2 linked regions of the Bryobacter aggregatus MPL3 genome follow. The main gene of each other region encodes a partner of the protein of the gene in region 2 in a complex. Links are inferred from orthologs where the notes say so. Each region holds a gene or a part of one and is shown on either strand. Other genes may lie near its edges.

Region 1 (15,389 bases), on a different replicon or contig from region 2:
TGCTCGACCTCAATAACGCAATCGCCAGCCAGCTCGAATTGGCCCCGCTCCTCAATGCGATTGCAACGATCATGCGGCCTCATCTCGAGCAAAGCTACTTCTGCCTCACCCTCTGGAACCAAGAGCAACAGGCACTCATTCCAACCGTCATTGATTATCCGGAATCCGCCGGAGAACTGGCACAGGCAACAGGTAGCAGGATTCCGCTGATTGGTTCCGCCGCGGGCGAGGCCTTTACCAGTGGTGAAATGAAGCTCTATACCGGAGAGCAGATCCGCACGCTGACAAGCCCCAGCACCCAAGTGCTCACCCGTGAGGGCTTTGAAACCGTATGCGTGATTCCGCTCACTACCGGTCACGGCAAGATTGGCACGATTAATCTGGGCAGCCGGAAACCCAAAGCATTCCAGGCGGAAGCCTTAGATTTACTCGTGGCGGCCGCCGGGCAAATCGCGATTGCGGTTGAGAACGCGCTCGCCTATGCGCGCATCGCCGAATGGAATGCAAAACTCGAACGGGAGAAGCTTTATCTCGCCGAGGAGATCAAAACAGCGCATCCTTTTGACGAGATTATCGGCCAAAGTCCAGCAATTCGCCATGTTCTGCAGAAAGTGGAGATCGTGGCCCCTACCGATTCCACGGTCCTGATTCTTGGTGAGTCCGGAACCGGGAAGGAACTCATTGCTCGCGCCATCCATGATCGCAGCCAGCGGGCGTCCCGCACCTTCGTCAAGCTCAACTGCGCCGCGATGCCGGCAGGACTCATTGAAAGCGAACTGTTTGGACATGAGCGAGGATCCTTCACCGGCGCGATCCAGACCAAGGTGGGCCGCTTTGAGTTGGCCGATGGTGGCACCATATTCCTCGACGAGATCGGAGAAGTGAGCCTCGAAGTACAACCGAAACTCCTGCGCGTCCTCCAGGAGAAGGAGTACGAACGGCTGGGTTCAGCCAGGACCCTGCGCAGCGATGTCCGTCTGGTGGCGGCAACGAATCGCGATCTCAAAGCCATGGTCGATGCGAAACAATTCCGGCTCGATCTGTTTTACCGCCTGAACATCTTCCCCATTGAGGTTCCGCCCTTACGAGAGCGCGCCGCGGACATTCCGCTGCTGGTTCGTCACTTCGTTCGTGAATATAGCCGCAGACTGTCCAAAGCGATTACGACCATCCCCTCGCACACGATGGAAGCCTTAGAGCGCTACACCTGGCCTGGCAATATCCGGGAACTGCAGAACCTCATCGAGCGCAGTGTACTGCTGAGCCGTGCCGACACACTCCGCGTCAATCTAGACGATCTGCGGGAAGTTACGCTGCTGAATGGCCTGGCAAAGACCTTGGACGATCTGGAGCGGGAAGCAATTCTGGCAGCCCTCGAACGCTGTGGCGGACGGGTGGGCGGCAAGGCCGGGGCGGCCGAAATCCTCGGACTGAAACGCACCACCCTGATCTCGCGGATGGACAAGCTCGGCATCCATCGCACCCGGCAATAGTCGATATTTCGACTTTCGTCGATATTTCGACACTTCATTCTCGACACATTCTCGCTATCGTGCTGATTGCAAACGTTTTTGGGATCGGTGTTTGGATTGCCCATTGTCCTAGTGATGATGAAGATCGAGATCGAACACGGTCCTGACGGGACAAAGTTGGAGTTGATCGGAAAACTCAGCGGACCCTGGGTGGAAGAACTGGAATCCGTCGCCAGCCGGGAATCGCCACCGCTCGAGATTCGCACCGGACAGTTGCAGTACATCGATCTGGCCGGGCGATACCTCTTGGAGCTATTGAAGTCGAGAGGCGCTCGGGTGCTGCTGGCGTTGCTCGCGATCCGAATGACGCTTCCGGCCGAGCCGCTCAAACTCACGCTTGAGGAAGCCGTCCGCATCGCTCTGAAGCAGAACCCAGGCGTACAGGTGGCGAACTTGAATCGCGCTGTTGCCGAACAGGATGCGCGGATTGGCAAGAGCGCGCTACTGCCGCAAGTGAGCATGGATCTCAGCCATCTGGTGCAGCGGGGTAGTGTTGAGGCGAGCATCGGCTTCTCGCTCCCCGGTTTGCCAGGCCACATCGGCCCCTTCCAAGTGATCAATGTCGGACCGCGCTTCGGGATGCCGATTTTCGATCTCACCCTGTTGAATCGCTGGAAAGCGGCAAAGCAGGGTCGCGAAACTTCGGCAATGAATGAGTTGGGAGTCCGTGAGCAAACCACCGCGCTGGTGGTGGGACAGTATCTGTCCGCACTGCGCCAAGCGGCTGCGGTCGATGCCGCTGTCTCGCGCAGAGACCTTGCCGACGCACTGTACAAGCAGGCCCAGAACCTGCAGCAGGCAGGCGTCGGCACCGGACTCGACACCTTGCGCGCCAACCAGAAGCTGCAAGTGGAAAAGCAAAACCTGATCGTGCAACAAACGCAGTTGCGAGTCACCCTCTTTGGCCTGGCAAAGCTGCTAAGCATTGAGGAAGGCAACTCCGTGGAGCTGGCCGACGCGCAGAGCTTCTTCAACTCGCGCCAGGACAAGACGGAAGAAGCCGAGGTGAGCCTCGCCTGGTCGCAACGGCCAGAGTTGAAATCCCTGGCCAGCCGCATCAAGGCCCAACAGTTGGAAGAGACGGCGGCGAAGCGCGAACGGCTGCCGACAGTGCGTTTCGACGGCACCTATGGCCAGCAGGGCACCGCCTACAACCGCATGATTCCGGCATACCAGATTGGCGGCACCGTGAGCGTGCCGATCTACACCGGCGGCAGGATCGGGGCGGAGATTGCGAAAGCCAAAATCGAAACCGAAAAGCTGGAGCGGAACGTGGTGGAGATGAAGAACCAGGTGGCATATGAAGTGAAGACGGCGCGGGAGCAATATCGCGCCGCACAAGACGAGGTGGATGTCGCCAATCTTGGACTCACGCTCGCCCGGCAAGAAGTGGAGCAATCGCGAGACCGGTTTCAGGCTGGGGTCACTAACAACATTGAAGTGGTCACAGCGCAGGATTCGCTCGCCCGTGCGACCGAAAGCCAGATTGAAGCGCTCTACCGCGTAGGCGTCGCGCGCGCTGATATTGCACGAGCGATGGGCCGCATGGAAGCGGCGTTTACCAAATAGGAGCGAATTGAGAATGGAAAAGAAAACTTTGATCGTCTCGGGCGTGTTGCTGGTAGCAGCTGTAACAGCAGGGGCGGTTTATCTGAACGGCCAAGGGAAAGAGAAGACAGACGACGCCCAGATCGACGGGCGCCTGGTGAATATCGCTCCGAAAATCAGTGGCTATCTGACCGATGTCCTGGTACGCGACAACCAGCAGGTCAAGAAAGGCGACGTGATTGCACGTATTGAAAGCAGCGATCAGCGCGTGAAAGTAGAGCAGGCCCGCGCCGCGCTGTTGCAGGCCGAGAGTCAACTGCGGGGTGCGCAAGCGAATGTTCCCCTCACCGCGGAAACCACCGCCAGCCAGTTGGCCAACGCACAGGCCGCACTCGCGAGCAATCAGGCTGATTTTGAACGCGCCAAGGCCGGCCTTGAGCAGGCCAGACAAGCCGAGATCAGCTTTGCCCGGGCCAATGCCGAAACCAAACGCGCCGCCCAGGAGCGGGCGCAGGCGGATCTGCGCCGCATGAAGGAACTCGTCGACAAGGAAGAGATCTCCCGCCTGCAATATGACAGCTATGTCGCCGCCGCCCGGATGGCCGAAAGCGACTTGAAGGCGGCCCTTGATCGCGTCGAAAGCGCACAGAAGGGGGCGGACATCGCCCACAGCCAACTGGCCGCCACGCAGGCCCGCATTGAGCAAGCCAAGGCGCAAGTGCAGCAGGCCAAGGCAGGCGAGCGGCAAGTGGCCGTCCGCATTGCCGATAGCGGAGCCAGCCAAGCCAATGTCGCGGCCGCCCGGGCGAATCTTGCGGCGATGGAGTTGCAGCTCAGCTATGCCGAGATCGTCGCCCCGGCGGACGGCGTGGTCACCAAGAAGAACATCGAAGTCGGAATGTTTGTCAGCCCGGGCCAAACGATGTTGACGCTGATCCCGATGAATGAAATCTGGGTCACGGCGAATTATAAGGAAAGCCAACTGCGCGATATCAAGCCCGGGCAACGCGCCGAGATCGAGCTCGACGTGAACGGCAAGAAGTATGAGGGCAAGGTGGATTCGATCGCGGGAGCCACCGGCGCACGAACCAGCTTGCTGCCTCCTGAGAATGCCACCGGCAACTTTGTCAAAGTAGTGCAGCGCGTCCCGGTCAAGATCCTCATTGATGGGGCGCAGGCGGGCACCTTCCCCGTGGGCACCAACGTCGTCGCAACGGTGTTCACACGTTAAAGAGACCCCATGCACGAAGCCCCGAAAGTCAATCCCTGGTTGATCGCCCTGACGGTCTCGATGGTGACCTTCATGGAAATTCTGGATGGCACCATCGTCAACGTCGCATTGCGGCACATTGCCGGCGACCTCTCCGCCGGTGTCGATGAAAGCACCTGGGTGCTCACCTCCTATCTGGTCTCAAACGCGATCGTCCTGCCGCTCGCCGGATGGTTCTACATGCTGATGGGCCGCAAGAACTTTTACCTGATGGGTGCGGCCATCTTTACCGTCAGTTCCCTGCTCTGCGGCTTTGCGCCCAGCCTCACGGTGCTGATCATCATGAGAATCATTCAAGGCCTCGGCGGTGGCGGCCTGCAGCCCAGCTCACAAGCGATTCTGCAGGATAGCTTCCCGCCCGAAAAACGCAATATGGCAATGGCCTTCTATGGCATGACCGTCGTTTGCGCCCCTGCGCTGGGGCCCTCCCTCGGTGGCATCATCACCGATAACTGGAGCTGGCGCTGGATCTTCTTCATCAATGTGCCGGTCGGTGTTCTTGCCTCCTACATGACCTGGAAACTAGTGGAAGATCCTCCGACCATGGTGCGCAAGAAGTTGAGCGAGATGAAGATCGACGGTTGGGGTTTGGGGTTGCTCGCGGTGGGCATCGGCTTCCTGCAAGTGGTGTTGGATAAGGGACAGAACGAAGGCTGGTTCCAGTCCTCCTTTATTTTCTGGATGAGCTTTGTCAGCGTCGTCGCCATCATCCTGTTCTTTGTCGTCGAATGGTTCCATGTGAACCCGGTGGTGGACATCTCGCTTCTGCGCAATCGATCTTTCTTCATGGCCAATCTCGCGATGTTCGCCCTTGGCTTCGTTCTGTACGGCAGCAGCGTGCTGCTGCCGATGTACACACAGCAACTGATGGGCTACACGGCCACCCTGGCGGGCTATCTGCTTTCGCCGGGCGCGTTGATCGTCATCGTGATCATTCCGATTGTGGGCAAGGTGATGGGAGTGGTGCAGCCGAAGTATCTGGCCATGGTCGGCATGATGGTGAACGCCGCGGCAATGTACAAGATGTCGCAATTGAACCTCGGCGCCGACATGGGCACCCTGGTCAAACTGCGCCTGTTACAAGGCGTGGGCCTCGCCATGCTCTTTGTTCCAATCAATGCGATGGCCTTCGGGCAAGTGGATCGGGACAAGGTGAACTCTGCCACAGGCTTGGTGAATCTCAGCCGCAACCTGGGGGCCAGCTTTGGCATTTCGCTCGTCACCGCGATGCTGTCGAATCGCTCTCAAGTGCACCAGACTCAACTGGTGAGCCACCTCACGCCCTCTGACCCGCAGTACATCAGTTGGTTGGAGCAAGCCAAACAGTTGCTGGTCTTAAAAGGCTACACACCGGCCGATGCCGTGGAGAAGGCGCGAGGCCTCATTGGCAATCTGCTCGGTCAGCAAGCCAGCCTGCTTTCGTTCAGTGAAACCTTCTTTGCACTGGGCGTAATCAGCTTGCTGACAATTCCGATCCTGTTATCGACCAAGAAGATCAAGGGCGCCGTTTCCACCTCCGCGCACTAAACAGCTTCGGCCTTTGAGGGCATCTTTTGCAAGATGCCTTCAAAGGCCGTTTGAAACTGCTTAAGCTGCTCCGAAAGGAGACCAGGGATGTCGTTACTGGGGCAGTGTGTCTCCGCCCGACAAACTACGCCGTAACGGCCATGTCCTGGCTGGGGGGTGGAATCGGGGTGGACGGACGGTCCGCACCACCGTTAAACTTGACGCTCACCAGCTTCGAGACGCCGGGCTCCTGCATGGTCACTCCGTACATGCTGGACGAAGCCTCCATGGTGCGCTTGGCGTGGGTGATGAAGATGAACTGGGTGTTGTTCGACATCTCCTTGACCAGCTTGGTGAGGCGAATGATGTTCGCCTCGTCGAGCGGCGCATCGACTTCGTCGAGGACGCAGAACGGACTGGGCTGGAACTTGAAGATGGCCATCAGCAGGGCCATGGCGGTCATGGCGCGCTCGCCACCGCTCAGCAGCAGCACGTTCTGCAGCCGCTTGCCCGGGGGCGAGGCGATGATGTCGATACCGCTCTCATTGACGTTCGTTGGGTCGGTGAGACGCATCTCACCAGAGCCGCCGCTGAACAGAATCTGGTAGGTGCCACGGAAATACTCGTTGATCTTGTCGAAGGCTTCCTGGAAGCGCTTCTTTGATTCCGTGTCGATTTCCTGGATCGCCTTTTCGGTATCGCGGATCGAATCGAGAAGATCCTGCCGCTGCGCGTTCAAGAAGTCATAGCGCTGCTGGGACTCTTCGAATTCGGCGAGTGCATCCGGGTTGACCGGGCCCAGCGCTTCGATCTTGCGGCGCACTTCGGTGTACTTTTCTTCGGCTTCCGCGAGCTGCGTTTCATCGAGCACCGCTTCGTCACCGGCAGCAAGTTCGGCGACGGCCATGCCCAGTTCCTTCTGGCACATCTCCTCGAGATGCTTCATGTCGCTCTGCTTGCGCACGAGTTCAACTTCGGCCTGCTGCCGCTTGTCGGAAAGAACGGCTGCGTTCTGCCGCAACCCGCGCAAGTCCTCTTCCAAGGCAGCAAGCTGGGCGCGAATCTCTTCTTCTGACTTGGTCAGATTCGTCACTTCGACACCAGCGGTTTCAATGCTGGCGGCAAGAGAAGTCGCCTTCGCATCGAGCTCGATGTTGTCGTTCAACAACTGCGCTCGATTGACGCCGAGGCGCTCCATCTCAGAAGACAGGTACTCGCGGCGGCGGCCCTGTTCGATCAACGAATTATTCAGACGTTGTACGGCGCCGTTCGCGCTGCGCAGACGCTCGTCGACGCTGGCCAGTTGGGCACGGAGCGTCGAGTGCTCTTCGTTCATGCTGTTGAACTGCTGCTGCAATTCCACAAGCGCACCGCGTTCTGCTTCCAGAGCAGCTTCGAGGGCCACCCGTGCGGCATCCTTTTCGGCGCTGCCGGTTTCAAGAGTCTCGCGCAACGCGGCTAGGCGCTTGGCCTCATTGGCCAAGCGGTCCAGTTCGACGCGGGCATTGGACAGGAAGCGGGCTGAGCGTTGCAGATCGGTCGCCAACTGGCGCTGTTCCTGATCGAGAACGAGCGCGCCCTTCTCTTCCTGCTGTTGCTCCTGCCTCAGCTTTTCGAGATCGGCGGCAAGAGCCGTCTGCTCGCCTTCCAACTGCTGCAGGCGCGTGTTGCTCTGCTCGAGCTCCAGTTGCTTCACATGATGCTGGGCGTTGAGCTCCTTCAATTCGCGCTTCAGCGCGAGCGGACCACTGGAGCTCTTCTTACCACCCGTCACCGCATAGCCGTGATAGCAAACGCCATCGGGCAGCAGGAAATAGACATCCGGATATTGCAGCGCCAGGCGCTGTGCGGCCTGATGATCCTGCGCGAGGAAGCAGCGGGTAACGCGGGGCAGCAACTCCGCAGGCGCGTACTTGAAGCCGTTAGTCATCTTGAGCACATCGCTCAGACGGCCGACGATGCCAGTCTCAGGACCGACGGGCGGCTCCTGCACACGGCCGCGGCTGAAGTTCGCTTCGGGAGCGGGATGCACAAGGAAAGTTGCGCGGCCTTCGAGGTCCTGCTTCATCAGCGTGATGCCGCGCTGGGCGTCATTCCACTGCTCGACCACCACGTATTCCAGCTCTTCGACCAGAAACTCTTCGGCCGCCTTTTCATAGGAAGCATCCACTTCGATGAAGTCGGCGAGTACGCCCATCGGCTTCAAGCCAGTGGCCTGTCCCTTACCAATGGCGGTGAAGAGTTTCTTCACCGAATCGGTGGTGTAGCTGCGATGGTTGATGATGTCTTCGAGCGAATCGCGGCGGGCCTTCAGACGGGAAGTCTCGGTGCGCAGAATGTCCTGCTGGCGACGCGTGTCGTTCACTTCCTGCCGGCGCGTGTTCAATTCGGTTTCGATGTACTTGCGCCGGTCGGCCAGCCCTTCGAGGGTCATCTGGCGGGCGTTCAGCTTCTCGCTGAGTTCGGCGCGCACCAGTTCGAGACGTTCCGATTCTGCCTGCGCTTCGGTTTCTTCGCGAGTGGAGCGCTCAGTGTTCTTCGTCACGCCCTGCTGCTGCGTTTCCACCTGCGTCAGCTGGTTCCGCAGACGATTCACTTCGCCCAGAAGGCTGAACACCTGCTGGCGATTGCGTTCCAACTGGCTCGAGCGTTCGCGGAGCTGTTGCGACATCGTGTCGCGCTGGCTGGTCTTTTCCGCAACCTGGGCGCGAAGCTGGACAGCCTGCTGCTCGAGCTCGGCGCTCTCTTTCTGCGCCGCTTCAAACTCGGTTTTCAGCTCCGTCAGGCGGGCTTCGAGCGAAGTCACTTCGCCTTCGTTCTGGGTCAGGCGCTGGTCAATATTGGCGATCTGCTGCGACTGGCTTCCCAACCGCCCACGCGTACGCTCGGCTTCAAGACGCAGTTCGGCAAGCTGCTTACGCGAGGCCGTGAGAGCAGATTCGATCTCATAAAAACGAGCCTGCAACTTCTGCTGGTCCGCATCTTTGGTCGATAGATTGGTTGCCAGTTCGGTGTAGGCGTTGGTCGATTCGTTTAGCTCGAGAGCGACCTTGGTCGCCTCGCGCTCAAGGTAACGGAATCGATTGGAGAGCACGAGCTTGATGTGCGTATCGAGCTCAGTCTTCAACTCGTCATAGCGCTTTGCTTTGGCGGCCTGGCGCTTCAAGCTGTTCACCTGCCGGCCCACTTCTTCGAGAATGTCGAAAACGCGATTCAGATTCTGACGGGCGCTCTCCAAACGGCTCTCGGCCAAACGGCGACGGGTCTTAAATTTCGTAATGCCGGCGGCTTCTTCAATGATCGAACGCCGGTCCATCGGTTTATTCGAGAGAATTTGCCCGATGCGGCCCTGCTCGATGATCGCGTAGCTTTCTGGTCCCAGACCGGAGCCCATGAAGACATCCTGGATGTCGCGCAGGCGGGCCAGCTTGCCATCGATCAAGTATTCGCTGTCGCCCGAACGGTAAAGACGGCGAGTGATGGTGATTTCACGTGAAGTTTTGGGCTTGGGAGGAGCTTCCGGATCGACATTCTCCGGCTTCTCGCTGGGCAGAACTTTCTCGAGATAGGAACCATCGGGGTCCACCATGGTCATGGTGACACTGGCCATGCCGAGCGGTTTGCGGTCCCTGGTGCCCGCGAAGATGACGTCTTCCATGCGGCCACCGCGCAAGCTTTTGGCCGATTGCTCGCCCAATACCCAGCTGATGGCGTCACTCAGATTCGATTTGCCGCAGCCATTTGGACCCACGATCGCAGCTACGCCTTCGCCGGGGAAGCGCATCTCCGTTCGATCGCAGAAGGACTTGAAGCCCTGCAATTCGAGCCGTTTCAGTTTGAGCAATGGAGTAGTCTCCTCGCAAGAATAGGAAGTCAAGGACCGTAATCTTCAGGAAGAAGAGTGCGATCCAAGTCGGGGGAGACAATTGAAGTCTAGAACAAGATGAGCAAGAAGTAAAGGAGGCATCCATATGTCGCGGCATGAAAGCTGACACCCCAATCTGTTGTGGCACAAAAAATGTTTCGCATTTAGCTGGAACTATTTTTGACAAGTTGATATAAGATGCCGACCTATGTTGCGCTTTGTTGCGTTGTCCCTCCTTTTCTGCCTATCGCTAGCGGCCCAGGAGTTCCGCTCTACGTTGTCCGGCCGCGTTACCGATCCCTCCGGCGCTTCCATTCCAGGGGCCAAAGTCGTGGCGATAGAAACCAATACCGGGGCAAAGTCAGAAGCAACGACCAGCCAGGAAGGCGAGTACAGTCTTCCCTTCCTCGCCCCCGGCCCTTACCGGTTAAGTGTGGACGCAGATGGATTCAAGAAGTACAGCCAAAGCGGGATCCAGATCAGCACCAACCAGCGCCTCTCCCAGGATGTAGTGTTGCAGGTGGGGAGCCAGGGCGAATCCGTCACCATCACTGCCGATGTCAGCTTGTTGTCCACGGCAACAGCGAGCGTCGGCCAGGTGATCTCCTCGAATCAGATTGAGACCATGCCAATGAATGGCCGCACCGCGCTCACCTTGGCCCAGCTTGCCTATGGGGTCACGCCCGCAAGCGACCCACGCTTTACGCGCCCTTTTGACAATGGCGGGCCCGCCGGAATCTCAATGGGCGGCGGCCAGGCACAGTCGAATGAGCTCTTGCTCGACGGTGCGCCCGATATGACCCGCAACCGGCGCGTCGCCTACAACCCTCCGGTGGACGCGGTCTCCGAGGTGAAGGTGGAAGCCTTCCAGCCCGACGCCGCTTACGGCAATACGGGAGGCGGTACCGTGAACGTCGTCATGAAAGGCGGCACGAATACCTTCCATGGCACGCTTTACGAGTTCAACCAGGTCTCCGCCCTGAAAGCGACTCCATTCTTTACCAACGCGGCAAACCAGAAGAAGCCGACGACGCGCTTTAACCAGTACGGCGGATCCATCGGCGGCCCCATCTGGATTCCAAAAATCGTGAATGGCCGCAACCGGCTGTTCTTCTTCTTTACCTACGAGGGAATCAAGCAGAGCGAGCCCGAGCCCACTTTTTCCACCGTCGCGACCGATGCGCAGAAGAAGGGCGACTTCAGCGCGCTACTGCCCCAGGGCATCACGATCTACGATCCGAATACCGGCGTTCTCAATGGTTCCGTCATCACCCGGCAGCCCTTCCCAGGCAATCTCATCCCGACAGACCGCATCAGTCCCATTGCAACCAAGATTCTGAGCTACTCCCCCACGCCCAACGCCGCGGGGAGCAATATTGGCGAAAACAACCGCTTTGACAACGCAGTGCGCAGCGATAACTTCACCAGCTACCTGGGCCGCTTCGACTGGAACATCAGCGACCGGCACAAGCTGTTCTTCAACATGAGGAACAATGACCGCATCGAGAACCGCGGCAATCGCTACAACAACATCATCAGTGGCAACTACCTGGCGCGTATCAACTGGGGTGCGCTGCTCGACGATGTCTACACCGCCACACCCACGCTGCTATTCAACACGCGCATGAACTGGAATCGCTTTAATGAAGGCAACAGCAAGCCAAGTGCCGGTTTCGACCCCACCACACTCGGCCTGCCTGCTTACATCAAAGCCAACAGTACGAAGCTCGTCTTCCCGAATATCAGCTTCGCCAACTTCACAAGCTATGGAACGAATGGTGGCGACGTCACGCCCTTTGACACCTATCAGATCTTCGAGAATGTCACCAAGATCCTCAACACACATACGGTCAAGTTCGGCGGCGATATCCGGAAGCAGATCGAGAGTTCCAACAGCTTTGGAAACTCGAGCGGCAACTTTGTATTCAATGCCGATTGGACCAAGCAGGCCTCCAACGCTGCCGCCGCAAAGATCGGTCAGGACATGGCAGCCTTACTGCTCGGCCTCCCCACAGGGGGAAACTATCAAGTCAATGCGAGCCGCACAAACCAGGCCTACTACTATGCTTTCTTCGTCCAGGACGATTGGCGGGCCCGCAAGAACCTGACCTTCAACATCGGTCTTCGTTACGAAGCAGAGACAGGCACAACCGAGCGATTCAATCGCACCATCGCTGGCTTTGATCCGAATGCCAAGAACAGCGTCACGGATGCCGCAGTCGCCAACTACGCAGCCAGTCCGAGTGCACTCTTGCCCCCATCCGCCTTTACCGCACGGGGCGGAGTCTATTTCGCCCAGCCAGGCAAGAACACAATCTACGATCCCTATCGATACGGATTCTCCCCCCGCTTTGGCTTCAGCTGGCAACCGGGCAGCCTGAAAGGGTTGGTTGTGCGCGGAGGAGTTGGCCTCTATATCGGTACCTTCGGCACCTTCGGAATCCAGCAGCCCGGCTTCAGCCGCCAAACCGATCTCGTCTCTGCCTCAGGGGGTGTCTACCTGAATCCCATCGCCACCTTGGCCGATCCCTTCCCCAGCGGCATCCTACAGCCGGTCGGCAATCGCCAAGGCCTTGATACTTTCTTAGGCCAGAGCATCCAGTATGTGGAGAGGAAGCTCGGCAATCCACAAACCTGGCGCTGGAGCTTCAATGTGCAAAAGAGTGTCGGCCAGAACTCGGTCTTTGAAATCGGATACATGGGCAGCTCGGCCATTCGCATCGCGGAAAACCGATTGGCCAGCTCGAATGCGCCCTATCTGAACTTCGTGCCCAACCAGTACCTCAGCACAAGTCCGCTGCGCGATCCGGCGCGAATCACCTTACTCACAACGCCCATCGCAAACCCGTTCCGGAATCTGTTGCCCAATACTTCACTCAACGGCAGCACGATCAATCAGGAAAACATTCTGCGCGCCTATCCCCAATACAGCGGAGATGGCGGCGTTGCTCTCGATGGAAGACTGAGCGGCTACTCCAACTTCCACATGCTGCAAACTCGCTATGAGAAACGCTTCTCGAGCGGCCTACAGTTCCTCGCCAATTACCAATGGTCAAAGTTTATGGAAGCAACTTCACGCCTGAACTTTGGCGACTCGAAGATGGCATATCGCGTTGCCAATGAAGACCGGCCGCATCGCTTCGTCTTCAGCGGCAGTTACGAGCTTCCCTTCGGCAAAGGCAAAACATTTGCCAGTAGTGTAAATGGCTTCGTCGATCGTGTCATCAGCGGTTGGCAGTTCAATACGATCTACAGCATCCAGAGCGGCTCACCAGTTGAATTTGGAAATGTGATTCATTACGGCGGCGACCTGCAGTGGAATGCTCGTGGCCTCAGCAAAGCCTTTGACACGACACGCTTTGAAACAGCCGCAGCAGCGCAGTTGGATCGCAACATCCGCACTTTCCCGCAATCGTTTCCAGCCTACCGTGCCGACAAGGTCAACAACATCGACCTCAGCATGATCAAGAACATCCGCATCGTCGAGCGCTTCACCGTGCAATTGCGAGTGGAGTCCTTCAATGCCTTCAATCACACCATCTTCAATGGTCCAGAGCTTTCCCCCACCAGCGGAAACTTCGGCAAGATTACGAGTGCATCCAATCTGCCCAGAGCCTACCAGCTCGCACTGCGGCTCCGCTGGTAGAGCCGTAGAACTTAGCGGAATACCTGGATCGTACTCATGCCAGTAGTGTGGGTGGAAACAACTCGCTTTCCGCTCAGCATCGGCTGCACATTCTTCTTGTCTGTCTCCGACGCATAAGGTGATGTGGCCAGGACCACATTCCCAGCCGGTACGCGGTCTGGCGTGCAAGCGCGCTCCAACAGGCTCGCCTCAAAGAGAGCATAGACGGGAAGTGTGGTGGCTGGAACCGCCACCGTACAAGCAGCATGCTCCACTTGCGATTGGTGCATGGTTGCGGCGGCGAGCGCCCAATTCTCTCGCGGCTTTCGAAGCCATTGGACATTGGCAATCATAAAGATCAGAAGCAGCAGACCCAACAACGCCAGACCCAACTTACGCCTCGGCGACTGGAGAATTCCGCTCAGGCCTTCTGCTGCCAGCAAGACCAGCGGCGGAAGAATGAAGCTCATCTGCCGGATCGCGAGAAAATAGCTGAACGTCGCATCGACACTCACCACACAGAAGATTGGCAGGATTGAGGATACAAGCAGGAGCCGCCGGAACTCAAGCCGCATCGCGCCTTGCCTGAGGCCATAGCCTGCCAGTCCAATCAGACACAGCGCGCCCAGATAGCCAGCACCGGTCAACTCCCGCAGAATCATCAACGGGATCTTCGCCGACACCGACAGATGAAACCCTTCCGCCTGGATCACTTTCTGCCACATTGGCGAGGCATACAAGTACCAGGGCAGAAAGGAGAGGAGCGCGAGGAGAACAGCGCCACCGATCTGCACCAGCAGCTTCGGATTCCGACACCACAGCAAAAGCCAGGCCACATGGGAGCACGCAGTGAAGATGGTGAAGGGCTGCGAATAGAGGCCGGCGATCAAGACCAGGAGATATGCAAAGTACCAAGAAAGAGATGCCGATCTCAGGATCCGCAAGAAAAGGTAGCTGGCGAGCGCACTAAGAAACAGCGCTTGCAGATACGGGCGGGCCTCGATGGCATAACGGAACTGAAGGGGAAGCAATAAGAGGATCGAGGTGGCGAGGAGTGGGTAGCGTATCCGCAGCTCTCTCGCCGTCAGATACACGGTGAAGCCAAGCGCCACACTAAAAAGCACCGATGGCAGGCGAGCCACCTCCACCGAGTAGCCCAGGATGCGAATCGCCAGCAACTGCGGCATCCAGCCCAGCGGCACGCTGGCCACTCCGGTCCGGGTAATCACATCCACATGCTCAAAGGTACCGGAATGAGTCCCAAGCAACTGCAGCAGTTCATCCAGCCACAAGGTCTGCAAGTCCAGTAAGCAGAACAGCACCGCAAAGTAGGCAAGCAAGCCACCGTAAACTTGCAGGGGAACTTGCGCAATCCAAGACCGCGACTCATCGTTCGTTTCGCTCATGGGCGTAGCTATTGCCCTGCAATGCTATCAAGATTCTTCTGTTCGGCACTATGGCCACGGGGTAAGTTCCAAAAGAACAGGGACGACATCACAAAATAGCGCCACCAATGGGCCATGATCAAATTGATGCATGATGCTCCGCGACTTTCCCGTTTTCTGCTGGTGGCGCTGATGGCTGTACAGAATCTCTCCAGCCAATCGCCTGCGCGTCTGATCGTTCTCGATCCCGGACACTTTCACGCGAGCCTCTTACAGAAGGAGATGTATCCGGAGCTGCATCCGCAGGTCAGCGTCTATGCGCCGCTTGGTCCCGAGTTGCTGGACTATCTCAACCGGATCTCGCTGTTCAACAACAGACCTGTAAACCCAACCACGTGGCAGCTCGACATCCACACAGCGGCCGATTCCTTCGGCGCCATGTTACGCGACAAGGCCGGCGATCTGGTTGTCTTCTCTGGTAAGAATCGAGCGAAAATTGGCCGCGTTCTCGATTCGCTCTCTGCTGGTCTCCATGTGCTGGCCGACAAGCCCTGGATCATCGATGCCAGCCAGATGCCGCAGTTGGAGCAGGCTCTCGACCGCGCCAGCCAGAAGGGTCTCGCCGCCTACGACATCATGACGGAACGCTACGAGGTCA
Region 2 (14,113 bases):
TTCGTAAACAGCAACAAACCTTCGCTGTGATAGTCCAGGCGGCCAATTGGATACACGCGTTCCTTAGCGCCGCGAATCAGATCTGCCACCGTCTTCCGCTTCTGTGGATCGCTCATGGTGGTGACCACTTCGCGCGGCTTGTGCAGCGCGAGATAGACCATATTCTGCGGCTTATGCAGCAGCTTGTTATCAACCTTGATGTGGTCGCGGCTCAGGTCGGCCTTGCTGCCGAGGGTATTCACCACCTTGCCGTTGACCTTTACGCGGCCTTCGAGAATAATCTCTTCCGATGCACGGCGGCTTGCGATCCCTGCCTGCGACAGGATTTTCTGTAATCTTTCTTCAGCCACAATGGACCATCCGATCAGGCGCTTTCAGCGCTTTCAACTTCCGGTTCAGCGACAGGTTCTTCGGCGGCCGCCTGCGGGCCCTTGGCCTCGACTGCGGGCACCAAATCATCATCCATCGCCAAACGGCGTAATTCTTCAAATTCTTTCAAGGTCGGCAGTTCCTTCAGGTCTTTCAGGCCAAACTGAATCAGGAACTCCGGCGTTGTCTTATACAGCACCGGTTTGCCAACTACGTCCTTGCGGCCGGCCGTCGTGATCAATTTGCGATCGAGCAACGGCTTCAACGATCCGACACCTTGGGTGCCGCGAATCTGCGCAATCTCTGGCGCCGTCACCGGCTGCTTATAGGCCACAATGCAAAGCGTCTCCACCGCGGCGGCCGAGAGCTTCAACGGCTGCTTCTGGCTCTGAAAAAACTGGCGCAGCGCTTCGTCGAATTCCGGCTTGGTTCCAAAGTAGTAGCCACCGGCCTTCGCGTGAATCTGAAAGCCATGCTCCGGGCCCTCATAGTATTGGACGAGTTCGCCAATCAGCTTCTCGATCAACTCCGGCTCCCGGCCCAATCCTTTGGCAATGTCGGTAGCCGTCATCGGCTCCTCGGTCACATAAAGGATCGCCGCGATCATCGGCTTGAGCTGGTCCTCTTCGGTGAGAGTCTGCTTTTCTTCGACAAACTGGTTGACGTCTAACGCCACTTCTTCCAGTTGCGGCGATTCCACGACGGTATTCTGTTCTTCCATCTCTTCTTCGTCTTGTTCTTACTTGTATTCTTGCTCGACTGCTTCGAGGTCTGCTTCCTTCGGGAAGGCCTCGGCGAAACTCTCGCTGCGTGCCAGCACAATCTCACCAAAAATCTCGTCCTGCACCAGGTTCAGCGCCTGGCGCTTCACCATCTCGAGGATCGCGAGAAAAAGGCAGATCATCGCGCGGCGGCTCTTTTGCCGTTCGAACATTTCGCGGGCGCTGAAATGATCTCCAGTGGCCACCTGATCGAAGACATTCCGCAACTGCTGGATCATCTCCGGAACCGTGACTTCCTCACCCGTTATCTCATAAATGGGCCGGTTCTTGGCACGATCCAACACCGCCTCGAGCGTCTTGACCAGATCAAAAAGCGTCACCGCCAGACCCGGGTCCTGGTCTTCGCCCAACAGGCGGTCCACCTGCGGGTTGGTCCAGATCGCTTCCTCAATCTGACGCTTTTGTTCCAGCATCTGCGCCGCACCTTTGAAGCGCTCATGCTCGAGAAGCCGATCGACCAGTTCCTGCCGTGGATCTTCCTCCGGCATGATCTTCTCGAGTTCCGGATCCCGTGGCAGCAGCAGCTTACTCTTGATATGGATCAGAGTTGCCGCCATATATACGAATTCCGAACTCAGCTCGATATCCATGGCCATCGCCTGGTCCATATAAGAGAGGTACTGCGAAGTGATCTTGGCGATCGGGATGTCGTAGATATTGATCTGCTGTTTGCGGATCAGATCAAGCAGAAGGTCGAGCGGCCCCTCGTAATGCTGAAGTTGGATTTGAAACGAGGACACTACTTTTGGAATGTACCACGCTTGGACCTGCTCGCAGTCTCCAAAGCGGTGCGGAGCGCATCCAGCGAATAGGGCTTCGGGAGCAAGTCATCCATGCCGGCCATTCGAATTCTTTCGCGATCAATCGCCAGTACGCCAGCCGTAATGGCCAGGATCGGCACTTCGCTCCTCTTTCCTGTTCCGGCACGAATGTTGCGCGCCGCAGTCAGACCATCCATCACTGGCATCTGATAGTCCATTAATATAACGTCATAATCTCCACCCAGCGCGGCCTCCACCGCCAGTTGCCCATTTTCCACCAGCTTCGCCTCGCAACCGAGCTTATTCAGATAGTGCATCACCACTCGCTGGTTCACCGCATTATCTTCCACCACCAAAATACGTAAATTTAATGGAGCCAAGGACTTAGAAGCATTTGCTTTGGTCAGCGGACCGCGTCCCCCCAGCACGTCGAGGAGTTGGCTCTGCCGCACCGGCGGCATCAAAACGCCCGGGCTCAGCAGAAGATCCGGGTTCGTGTCAGGAGAGACTTTCTCACAATCAAAACTCTTCAGAACACGATCGAGCACACGCAGGCCGCTCACATCGGGATGGGCATCTGCGGCTACGGCCACCCGCCGCTCCAGCGGTGAAATCTCCACCGTCTTCTGCATGCCCTCCACCATCACCGTAAACCAGAACTGACTCCCTCCGCCCGGCCGGGGTTGATACCCCAGCTCCCCGCCCATCAGGCGCACCAGTTCCCGGCAGATGGCTAGGCCCAACCCGGTTCCCCCATGCTTGCGCGTCGTCGAGGCGTCGGCTTGCGTAAAACGTTGGAAGAGCCGTTCCCGGCTCTCTTCGGGAACACCGGCGCCCGTGTCGAAAACGGCAAAGCGCAAAGCTCCCTCCCCAACACGTTCCACCTCAATCCAGACCTCGCCTTCAGCCGTGAATTTCACCGCATTCCCCACCAGGTTAAAAAGGACTTGCTGGATGCGAGTCGGATCGCCTTTCACCGTCTCTGAAATCGCAGGGTCGACGTAGGCGCCGATTGAGATCCCAGCATCTTGCGCGCGCGGATAAAGATTCTGCACCACTTGCTCGGTCAGCTTCATTGGGGAGAAACGAATACTCTCCAGATCCAGCTTCCCGGCTTCAATCTTCGCCAAATCGAGAAAATCATTGATCAAGGCAAGCAGGACCTGTCCGCTCGACGAGATGGCGTCGGTAAAATCTCTCTGTGCCGGCTGGAGCGATGTGCTGCGCAGCAGATCCACCATGCCGAGAATGCCATTGAGCGGCGTACGGATTTCATGGCTCACATTCGCCAGAAACTGCGATTGCGACGCAGAGGCGGCCTCCGCCAGTCTGCGCGCCTCACGGCTCCGGAAATAGAGCCTCGCGAATGCCAGCATCCCCGCAATGAGGCTCAAGACCAGCAGAGCCAGCCAGAGGCGCTGATCTTTCACCCGGACCAGATCCTGAAACATGCCAATTTGATTGGTCGTGAATACATTCCAGCGCGCCCCAAGCTGGTACATCGTGCCATCCATGGTGAGGTCGAGCAAGGTGCTGTGCAACTCGTCGGCCAGCCAGGCATTCTCCTTGAGAGCACCAATCCCATAGCGGATCGAGAGCTCATTGAAAGACTGGGCGTAAAGAGAAGCACTGGGGCACAGCCGTTTGGAATCGAGCATCCAGCGATCCATGGCCCGCGCCTCTAGCACAGCCGCAACGGCCCGGCCATCGCAGACCGGACTGAGCACCTGATCCGCAAGCTCCATCGAGAGAACATTCACCACTGGAAAAGCACGCCGCAGCAGCGACGCATCAAAGGAGCCTCCCATGCTGGAGATGGTCTGGCCTCGTAAATCCTTCACGGTCTTCACCGGATGGTCCGCGCGGCTCACCATGACCATCATGTTTTCCCACCAGGCTTCGCTCAAACCAAAGTTCTTGAGCCGCTCTGGAGTTCTCACCATCAAGGGATAAACGTCAATCTGGTGCTCCAGTAAAGCAAGTTCAGGAGTTGCCACCATCTCGACCCATTCGACAGTGATCCCTCTCCGTCTGGCAGCTTCCTCAAATGCATCAATGGCAAAACCGGCCGGACTCCCATTCGATCGCAGACTGAAATAGGGAGGAAACTCAGAAAATCCAGCACGAATCGTGCGCGGATATCGATGCTCGTGAAACAGCAATAGCGATCCGAGCCCAAAGAGGACTATGAGTAGCGTGAGTACTAGGATTCGAGGTGAAATACCTATTCATAATAACGCTTACTCAGAAAAAATCTAAGGATATTACAGCCGTGGACCAGGGCGTTTTTGAGTTTTGTTCGGATCTACAGGAGGAGCGCCCTTAAAAACAAGGGTAACGGCCACTGTATGATTCACACGATCCACATCCGCAATACTTTTGGTCTCACCCAGATTGTCAAAGACTCCGTCTTCTCGTAATTTGTTCAAAAAGAAATCTGGATATTCAGGGTTGAATGGAGACCCCGCTTTCACACCCCACATCTTCCGTACTTCTGGTTCAGAAATCAGATCGAGACCTTTAATCTCAAGACGATCAAATTGGTACTTGCCGCCAGCGTCGATCTTGAAGTCCATATCCACCACTTTTCGCTCTTCGTTGATCGTGCGCTTCCCGGTCACTTTGGCGTCTAAGAACCCGTTCCGTTTGATCGCAGCTTCCATCTTGCGCCGGCCTTCATCCACTTCCCCCATGTTGGCCGTCACCCCTTGGCGGAAACCGCCCACGCGCAGCCAATCGTCCGTCCGTTCCGCTTCGCCCTCGACACGGATCTCTCCGAGCTTGTACTCCTCACCCTCCACAATCTTGACCTTGAGATTCAAACCAGCATTTTCCTTGGCGGGAGTTGCCGTGATCTCCGGAAAGGTCACCTTCACATGCCCGCGCGCTTCGTACATCGGCCGGATCTTGATGTCGAGAATGTCACGGAACTCGGGTTCCCGATAAACCAGTCCAACCGCAGCGGAAGCCATGAGAGGACGTAGATCGTCCAGGCTCAGGAGGCGATTGCCGCTAAAGTCGACACTGGAGATTGTCGGCAGCTCCCGCTTGGGGCGGAACATTGCCACCAGATTGCCCTGTGCGTCTGTCGCCAATTGACCGCGAACCCGGTCCACGGGATCCGTCAGCTTCAACGCCCGATTCAGCTCTTCCTCATAACGGCTGAGGACTTCCTGCGTCGCTGGAATCTTGTCCCCAAACAACGGATCGAATTTCTTCAGAATCGCTTTCACGTCCGCGATTTTGGCCGGGATCTCCTCAAAGCCGATGGGATAGAAGGTGGAAACCTCGGTGATATCCCAAGTCAACGCATAACCTTGGTCCTGCGGCTTGTAGTCATAGGCGACTTTGTCGAAATAGCCACAGGTGAGGAGTTTCTGCATCGCCGCATCCATTTGTGCGGGCTTGACAGTGGAGCCGGGAAGAATACCTGCGGCAGCAATCACCTGCTCCGCCTGGAGGATCCGATTTCCCTGCACGGCCACGGCCCGTACGGGAAACGCTTGGTCGGGCGCTTGTGCGAACAAGACCGCGCCCAGAGAAAGAAATACGACACCGAAACTGATTCGCGAATTCATTGCAACCTTATTCATTGTCATCGACGGAGCGGTTGCAATTCTCGTTCCAACAGGACTCAGGGCCCCGCCTCAGATGAAGAACAGCCACCGCGTTGCAAAAAACGCCGTTCTTCCCTCGAAGGGGGCCCTGCCGTGCGTCGCCCCTCCTGAAGAAAACGCACTTGGAATACACTCTCACAATTCACGTTCCAGTGCCACTGAATCCTGAGTTTTGACGAGCCTATTGATACACTAGATACGACCCATGTCCTACGATGTCGTGATTATCGGTAGTGGCCCTGGCGGCTACTCTGCCGCCGTGCGAGCCGGCCAATACGGTCTCAAGACCGCGATCATTGAAAAGTCTCCGAAGCTGGGTGGCACTTGCCTCCACGTGGGATGTATTCCCACCAAAGCGCTGCTCCACAGCGCCAGCGTCTGGGACTATTTTGTGCACCCGGAGGAGGAAGGAATCTCCTGCCAATCTCCGGTTCTGCACTTCCCCAACGTGATCGACCGCAAGGCCAAGATCGTCTCCAAGCACGCCAAAGGCGTCGAGTTCCTCATGAAGAAGAACAAGGTCGACGTCATTGCGGGCTACGCAAAGCTGCTCGGTGGGGGCAAGATCGAAGTCAGTCATAACGGGCAGACCCAGATCATCGAATCGAAGAATATTGTGATCGCCACTGGATCCGAGGCCCGGATGATTCCCAATGTCCAGCCCCAGTCCCCACGCATCCTCACCAACGTCGAAATCCTCGACCTGCCCAGCGTTCCCAAGTCGCTCGCCATTATCGGTGCAGGCGCGGTGGGCGTCGAGTTTGCCAGCATCTTCCGCCGCTTCGGCAGTGAAGTAACGATCTTCGAGATGCTGCCCCGCGTCGTTCCGGTCGAAGATGAAGAAGTCTCGAAAGAACTCGAGCGCTGCTTCAAGAAGATGGGCATCCGCATCGAGACCAGCGCGAAGGTCGAAAACATCGTCAACGGCCCCAATAGCGTCAAGTTCACCGCGACCCTCGCTAACGGGAGCCAGGAACAGGTAGAAGTGGAGAGCTTGCTCGTCGCCGTCGGCCGTAAGCCGAACACCGAGAGCATCGGCCTCGAAAACACCAAAGTCGAAGTCGATCGCGGCTTCCTGAAGGTGAACGGTTTCCAGCAGACTTCTGAACCCGGTGTCTATGCCATTGGCGACGTTGTCGCCGGCACCCCGCAACTGGCCCACGTCGCCACCGCCGAGGGCATGATCGCCATTGGTCACATTGCAGGCGTCGAAGTCCAGCCGATTCGCCGCAACCGCATTCCGGGCGCTACCTACACGGACCCCGGCATCGGCAGTGTCGGCCTCACCGAATCCCAGGCTAAGGCCCAGGGCTATAAGGTGAAAGTCGGCAAGTTCCCCTTTGCCGCAAATTCCAAGGCTTCCATCAGCGGGCATCATGAAGGCTTCGTCAAAGTGGTTGCCGACGACACCTATGGCGAGATTCTCGGTGTCCACATCATTGGCCATCACGGCTATGAACTGATTGCCGAAGCCGTTGCCGCCATGGAATCGGAATCCACCGTCGAGGTGATGATGAACACGATCCACGCCCATCCCACTCTCTATGAAGCAGTCGGCGAAGCATTCAACGCCGTCTACGGAATGGCGATTAATGCCTGATTTTGACGTCATCGACCTGGGACCTCTGCCTTGGGCGGAAGCCTGGTCGATCCAGCAGAGTTATGTCGAAAAGAGAAAAGCCGGTCTGGTGCCGGATACTCTTCTTTTCGTCGAACATCCGCACGTCATCACCCTCGGCCGTAATGCCAGTGAGAGCAATATCCTCGCTGGCCGCGACCAACTGGCGCGTCTGGGGATCGAGGTCCACGAAGCAAATCGAGGCGGTGATGTCACCTATCACGGCCCCGGACAGCTCGTCGGGTATCCGATCTTTGAACTCACCCGTTGGAAGAAAGATGTCCGCGCCTATGTGCAAGGCGTCGAGCAGGCGGTGATCCGCACGCTCGCTGGCTTTGGCATCGAGGCACATACGCGCACCGGCAAAGAAACCGGTGTCTACGTCCAGCAAGCGGGCCTTGCGCCTGCCAAGATTTGCGCGCTCGGCGTGCACATCAGCCGTTGGGTCACCTCCCACGGCTTTGCCCTCAACATCAACACAGATCTCCGCTACTTCCAGTACATCGTTCCCTGTGGACTTACGCTTCCCGTCACCTCGATGGAAGCGCTAGGCGTCACGGTGCAGCGTGAGGAAGTGATGCGGGTACTTTCCCGCCATCTGGCGGAGATCTTCCACCACGAATTTACCGATTCCATTGAAAACTTACAGGAGATGCTTCCATGCCTGATGTCGTAATGCCCCAGATGGGCGAGTCGATCGTTGAAGGAACCCTCACCCGCTGGCTGAAGAAGCCCGGCGATAAGGTAGAGCGCGATGAGCCGCTCTTTGAAATTTCCACCGACAAGGTCGACACTGAGATTCCTTCGCCCGCCGCCGGCATTCTCACGGAGGTCCTGGTGCAGGAAGGCGCAACCGTCGCCATCAATACTCTGGTCGCCCGCATTGGTGAGGCAGGCGGCGCAGCCGCTCCGGCTCCTGCGGCAGCAGCACCGGCTCCCCCGCCCCCAGCTCCGCCTGCTCCCGCCCCCACTCCTGCACCGGCTCCTGCTCCTGCACCGGCTCCGCCGCCCCCACCGCCTGCCGCTCCGGCGCCAGCCCCCGCCATCGAAGCGGACTCCGTAAACGGCCCCTTGTCACCGCTGGTCCGCAAGATGGCTCGCGAGTACAACATTGATCTGGCCCAGGTCCCCGGCTCTGGCGCAGGTGGCCGCATCACCAAGCAGGACATCGAATCCTACATCCAGAACCAGGCAAACAAAACTCTCGCCAGTGCAGCGGCTCCGGCAGCTCCCGCCGCCCCGTCTGCCCCCAGCGCCGCAGTTCCGCCGCCTGCGGCAGCAACTCCGTCCAAGACCCGCGTCGAGCCGATGGGCATCATGCGCAAGAAGATTGCCGAGCACATGATCAAGTCCCAGGCCATCTCCGCACATGTCACCACCGTACACAAGGTCGACATGACCAAGATCGCCAAGCTCCGCGCCAAGCATAAAGATGAGTTCCAGGCCCGCTACGGCTTCGGCCTCACCTTCCTGCCCTTCATCGCCCGCGCCGCAGTGGAGGCCTTGCGTGCCTTCCCGCTGTTGAACGCATCGATCGAAGGCGACAACATCATCTTCCACAACGAGACCAACCTCGGCATCGCAGTCGCTCTCGACGGCGGCCTCGGTCTGATCGTTCCGGTGATCAAGCACGCAGACGAACTGAACATCGTCGGCCTGCAACGCTCCATTGTCGACCTGGCCAACCGCGCCCGCGGCAAGCAGTTGAAGCCCGACGAAATCTCCGGCGGCACCTTCGCGCTCACCAACTTCGGCAGCTTCGGCAGTGTCTTTGCGACGCCTGTCATCAACCAGCCGAACGTTGCCATCCTCGGCATCGGCACCATCGAGAAGGTTCCGGTGGTGATCGACGACATGATCGCAATCCGCAGCCAGGCGCACCTCGCGCTCAGCTTCGACCATCGTCTGATCGACGGCGCGCTCGCCGACCAGTTCTGCCAGAAGATCAAGTCGATCCTCGAGAACTTCAGCGAACAGGTTCTCTAACAAGCTCCTACTTCCCTCCTAACAAAGCTGCGGTATATCGGTCCCCAAAGACGGATATACCGCAGTTTCGTTTTGCGAAGAGGCTATTGCAGCTGAGTGATCACCAGATGCGCAGAGACGCTCCGTACACCACCCGCCATCGGCGCCAGGGTCAGAGAACTAGCGTTGGAAACCGGGTTCCGCACCGTCAGAATGGCGTTGATCGTCTTGGTTTCGATCAGCGCCACACCAACCAGTTGACTCGATCCGCTCGCCCGTCCCACCACCGTGTAGGGAAGGTCCTCGCCATTGATCGTGAGCACCAACTGTCCCGGTTCACTGATGCTGACCTGAAATTGCACTTGGTAAATTCCGGCTGACGCCAGCTTGAAGCTGGAAAGTCCCGCCCGTGAAATGCTGGTCAAAGACGTTGGTCCATCCTGGGGAAAACTCACGTCGCCGCCAACCGGCACCGGGGCAGCGTTGTCTGGCGTCATCAAGGCATAAAAGTCAGCGAATGAACGAATGCCGCCCGCCTGCCCGGTTGCACCGGTGGGTCCCACAGGCCCTGGCGACCCCATCAGTCCCGGCTGGCCCGTGTATCCAATCGGTCCCTGAGGTCCAGGAGGCCCCTGCACGCCGGAAGGTCCTGCTGGCCCCGTCGGCCCAGGAATCCCAACCGCGCCTGCGGGTCCTGCCGGCCCCGGAGGTCCCACAAGACCAGGCATTGTCGAAGCGGGTCCAACAGGTCCTTGGGGTCCCTGTGGCCCTGCAGGGCCCTGGGGACCGGTTGGCCCGGTTGGACCCGCGGGGCCCTGAGCCACTTCAATCATGGATGCCTGGACAAAGTAGCCATTCATATCGATGACAAGATCGGTCGGATCCGTCGACAACACCTGGATCCGCCCCTCGGGGCTCGCGGGGACAATCGCCGCATTCCCAATGATTCCGCCAAGAGGAGCATTGAGCACAACCGTTCCCGGCCAGGGCCGGTTATCCTGCCAAGCCGCCACCCAACCCACCGTCTTGCCCACCGGTGTCACAGACACAAAGTTCATCGAGTACGCGGCCGCCGCAGGCACTCCGCAATTCGTGGCCGCCACTGCAATGATTCGTGATTCGTTCGCGATGAGAGAAGGCGGCCCAAAGTCACCCGTCTTTCCCGACCCGCCTTCCGCACGCGTATCCAGCACGCGGCAGGGCGGAATTGCAATAAAGACCAGTGCGGGCGAAGCCCCATCGGGAGGAGCAGGAATCGCCGCATTCAAAAAATCCCGGTTCTGCTTCTCCACAGACCAGTTCTCCAGCGGAATCGCATGAGAGGAACCGCGTTGCCCAAAAGCAACAGGCGTCAGAAACGCCAAAGACAAAAGGAAAGTTGCGGACATCGCCGCCCTACCTTTCAAAGTCGCAGATCCGATACAAAAAACCATTCAAGAGCCTTCCTCTTAGATCAGGAACCTTACTCGCAATCTAAGATAAATACACTATTTAACCTTATCGATTTAAGACAAGTCGTACGTAATTATACATTTCATGAATTAGAAATAAAACTCAATAAAATACAGATTTATGACCTGCTCAAATCAGGAAAGTTCTAGGAAGCTCTTGCAAGCGAGTCCTCATCTAGTTCATAATCTGAACTACTATGCCGAAACAGGAAGACTCGAAAGTCGAAGACCTTCTTCCCCTGCCTCCGCTCAGTTTCCACTTGCTGCTCTCCCTACTCGAGGGAGAGCGTCACGGCTACGCACTCAAACGCGAAATCCTCGCCCGCACGCACAAGAAGTTGAACCCTGGCCCGAGTCTCCTCTACGGCCACATCAATCGGCTCCTCGAGCAAGGTCTCATCGAAGAATCTGAGGAACGCCCAGATCCGCATCTCGACGACCAGCGCCGCCGCTACTACCGCATCACTCCACTGGGCCGGGACTGCACCCGCGCCGAAGCGCTCCGCATGCAGGAACTCGTACGGCTGGCAGGTGCGCATGTGGTTCTTTAACCAGCTCATCCGTCTCTACCCTTCAGGCTTCCGCGCTGAGTACGGAAGCGCTCTGCACCAGCAGTTCGCCGACGAATGGATGGACGCCCCTTCGGCCTTCTCACGACTCCGCCTGCTCCTCCAGAGCCTCTGGGAGTTCCTCTTACTCTGGCCGCAAATCATGGGCAGCGAGTTCCTGCAAGACACCCGCTACTGCTGGCGTACCTGGCGCAAAGCTATGGGCGTCACGCTCCTCGCGATCCTGTCGCTCTCCCTGGCCATCGGAGTCTCCACCGGAATCTTCAGCATCCTCAGCGCGACGCTCTACCGTTCTCTGCCCTTCGCCCACGCCGAAGAGCTCGTGGAACTGAACATCTTCTTCGGACCACTGTTTAAAGGGCAAACAGCCTTTGAAGCATGGGCAGGCTCTACGTCCTATCTCTCAGGAGCCACCGCGGTCAACGTTTCCAAGCTCAATCTGTCGGGGAACTCCCAATCCCTACGCATCCCCGTGGTGGAAGTATCCCCAAACTTCTTCGACCTGCTGGGAACGCCCATTTACCGGGGACGAAACTTCACCCACGAAGAAGGCGTGAGTGGAAAGGGCGATGTCGCCATTCTCTCCCATGCCTTGTTCGAACAGGCCTACGGAGGCGACCTGCGCATCCTGGGTCAGAAGATCCGGATCAATAATTTCCCGCTCACCGTCATTGGAATCGCACCCCCTAGATTCGACTACCCGGATCAAGCTGGCCTTTGGACGCCCACAGCATTCGACTGGAACAGGATCCCGAAGCAGAGCCCCGACAACATCAAGATCATCGGACGGATGAAGCCCCATCTCTCCTTCCCCACTGCGGTGCGCGCCTTCGAACTCGATGCCGCGGCCAATGGCAAACCCTTCTCCTCCGCCCCGGAGTGGAAAGCCCGTCTCGTCTCTTTGCGCGAACAGCTTGCCGGCCCAATCGCAAAATCCGTCTGGGTTCTCTTTGTCGGCATCACTTCCGTCCTCCTGATCGCCTGTGCGAATATGGCGAACCTCTTGCTCACGCGCTATGCGGCACGCCAGCGCGAGTTCCAGATTCGCAGCTCCCTCGGAGCTGGAATCGCCCGCATCAGTCAACAAATCCTGACGGAATGCATCTTGCTCTCGCTGATCTCCGGACTCCTCAGCCTCGGAATCGCCCACCTAACAGTCCAGCTCGGCTTTCTGTACTTCCCGCCGAACTTCCGCTTCCAGCACTATGAAGTCTTCGATTCCCAGGTACTCCTTTTCGCGTTCCTACTCTCCCTGCTCTCGGGTCTCGCCTTTGGCTTCACGCCAGTGCTTTTGCGACGAGGCGCTTGGGCGATGCGAGCAAATTCCATCCGCCACGCGCTCCTCGCGTTGCAGTTCGGACTCACGGTCGTTCTGCTGGCAAGTTCGCTCAGCATCGGTGAAGCGCTCATCCGGCTCCACAATACCGATCTCGGCTTGACGACCAAGAACATCAGTACGGCAACCATCTCGCTCGCCGGCACACGCTACGAGGGCAAACAGCAAAGCATCGACTACATCAGCAAGGCGCTCGCGCAAGTCCGCGCCTTCCCACAGTTCCACTCGGCAGCTGCCATCGACTACTTCCCCATCGCCACCAAAACCTTCTCTGCCGCAAACTACAAACTGCGAACGACACCACAGGAGCAGATGTTGATTACGCTGAGCGCCAGTCCGGACTTCTTTCAAACCGTTGGCACGCCCTTCCTGGCAGGCCGCGACTTTACGGCTCACGATACCCTCAACTCCGAGCCCGTCGTGATCGTCAATGAGTCCTACGCGAAGCTGGATGGTGGAGCGCGCGCGGTGCTCGGTCAAAAGCTGCGCCCGACGGACAAAGACGAGAAGCCCGCAACGATCATCGGGGTAACTCGAGACATTCAGTTTGATGGCGCTGAAGGCGGAGTCATGCCCGCGCTCTTCCGGCCCATGGCGCAAGCGCCCCCCAATTTCTTCACCATTGCCATACACCACAAAAGTGGGAATGCACCCCTTCACCAACTGGCAGCAGCCCTGCAGAGCCTTTCACCCGACGTACCCGTCTACGATGTCCTGCCGCTTGAGCAGCGAGTCCAAAGGACTCTGGCCAAACCAAATCTCTACACCATCGTGCTCGCCTTCTTTGGTGGATTTTCGCTCCTGCTCACGCTCCTCAACTGCTATAGCATCTGTGCAAATGCAATGGCACAGCGCACGCGCGAAATCGCGATTCGACTCGCTGTCGGAGCACAATCCCGGCAGGTGCGCGCCATGATCTTAGCTCAGATGCTCCCGGCAATCCTACTCGGGTTGAGTGCGGGTTTTCTGCTGATCCCTACCACCGCTACCCTGCTGACAAAGCTGATCGAAACGATCCAGCCCGCAACTTGGAACCTCCGGCTCCTTCCGCTGGCTTCGCTCTTCTGCGTCGCAATCCTGGCGATCTGGCTTAAAACTCGCCAAGTCCTCCGACTCGATCCCGCTGAGGCATTGCGCTCCGAATAAGAAAGAGCTCAGCCGACAGGATTCGTTCTGTGTTGCTCCACTCGATTCCGGAAAGTGGAAACAGCAATCCAATAAAAAGCAGGCTTCCGCCACCGCGTTCCTGCATCCGTCCCTAGCCTACGATGGGCGATTCCGAATCCAGTTCCCGGCCGTCCTGCCTGACAACGAAGCCGCCGATCCATCCAAGTCTTTGCCACTGCTTGTCGCGATCTCGGTAAGCGTCCACCCTAGGCCGTCTGTGCAAGAGGCCGAAGAGAGTGGAAGCTTGAGGGATGGGTACGGAGAGCGGAATCAATGATGTTGGGCGCGGGCTCCGGGTCGGAAAAGGTGGAATCCGTATTCAGCGGAGGCGTGCTGAGTGCCAAGTGATTGTCGAGGCGACCTTGAACGCTGAAAGATCTGTGGCAGAGGTGGCGTGACAGCACGGCGTCAATACCAACCAGATGTTTCAGTGGCAACGACTATATACGCAAGGTCTGCGCAACGATGAGGATTCACC

The links.
Region 1: the proteins of M017_RS0122245 (region 2) and smc are in contact, whole or in part, in a crystal structure (PDB 3ZGX), measured with the Bacillus subtilis proteins. The link is inferred for Bryobacter aggregatus MPL3 from one-to-one orthologs.

What each region holds. Positions count from the first base shown.
Region 1 is NZ_JNIF01000003.1:2,060,984-2,076,372, reverse strand. Bases 5,802-10,076 are described here. They hold smc (chromosome segregation protein SMC), read right to left. Parts: upstream 9,701-10,076; coding sequence 6,002-9,700; downstream 5,802-6,001. Other genes in these bases: M017_RS0109780 (outer membrane beta-barrel protein), read left to right, coding at 9,930-10,076; M017_RS0109790 (DHA2 family efflux MFS transporter permease subunit), read left to right, coding at 5,802-5,877. In the rest of the region: M017_RS0109805 (sigma 54-interacting transcriptional regulator), read left to right, coding at 1-1,493; M017_RS0109800 (TolC family protein), read left to right, coding at 1,590-3,101; M017_RS0109795 (HlyD family secretion protein), read left to right, coding at 3,115-4,311; more of M017_RS0109790, read left to right, coding at 4,321-5,801; more of M017_RS0109780, read left to right, coding at 10,077-13,367; M017_RS0109775 (glycosyltransferase family 39 protein), read right to left, coding at 13,379-14,752; M017_RS0109770 (putative oxidoreductase C-terminal domain-containing protein), read left to right, coding at 14,867-15,389. UniProt on the Bacillus subtilis protein: Required for chromosome condensation and partitioning.
Region 2 is NZ_JNIF01000004.1:572,708-586,820, reverse strand. The notes cover bases 1-2,999. They hold M017_RS0122245 (segregation and condensation protein A), read right to left. Parts: upstream 1,892-2,999; coding sequence 1,109-1,891; downstream 1-1,108. Other genes in these bases: M017_RS28165 (hybrid sensor histidine kinase/response regulator), read right to left, coding at 1,891-2,999; scpB (SMC-Scp complex subunit ScpB), read right to left, coding at 365-1,090; M017_RS0122255 (pseudouridine synthase), read right to left, coding at 1-350. In the rest of the region: more of M017_RS28165, read right to left, coding at 3,000-4,074; M017_RS0122235 (POTRA domain-containing protein), read right to left, coding at 4,177-5,490; lpdA (dihydrolipoyl dehydrogenase), read left to right, coding at 5,735-7,129; lipoyl(octanoyl) transferase LipB, read left to right, coding at 7,122-7,823; sucB (2-oxoglutarate dehydrogenase, E2 component, dihydrolipoamide succinyltransferase), read left to right, coding at 7,808-9,133; M017_RS30460 (collagen-like domain-containing protein), read right to left, coding at 9,217-10,500; M017_RS0122210 (PadR family transcriptional regulator), read left to right, coding at 10,761-11,114; M017_RS0122205 (ABC transporter permease), read left to right, coding at 11,101-13,614. UniProt on the Bacillus subtilis protein: Participates in chromosomal partition during cell division. May act via the formation of a condensin-like complex containing Smc and ScpB that pull DNA away from mid-cell into both cell halves.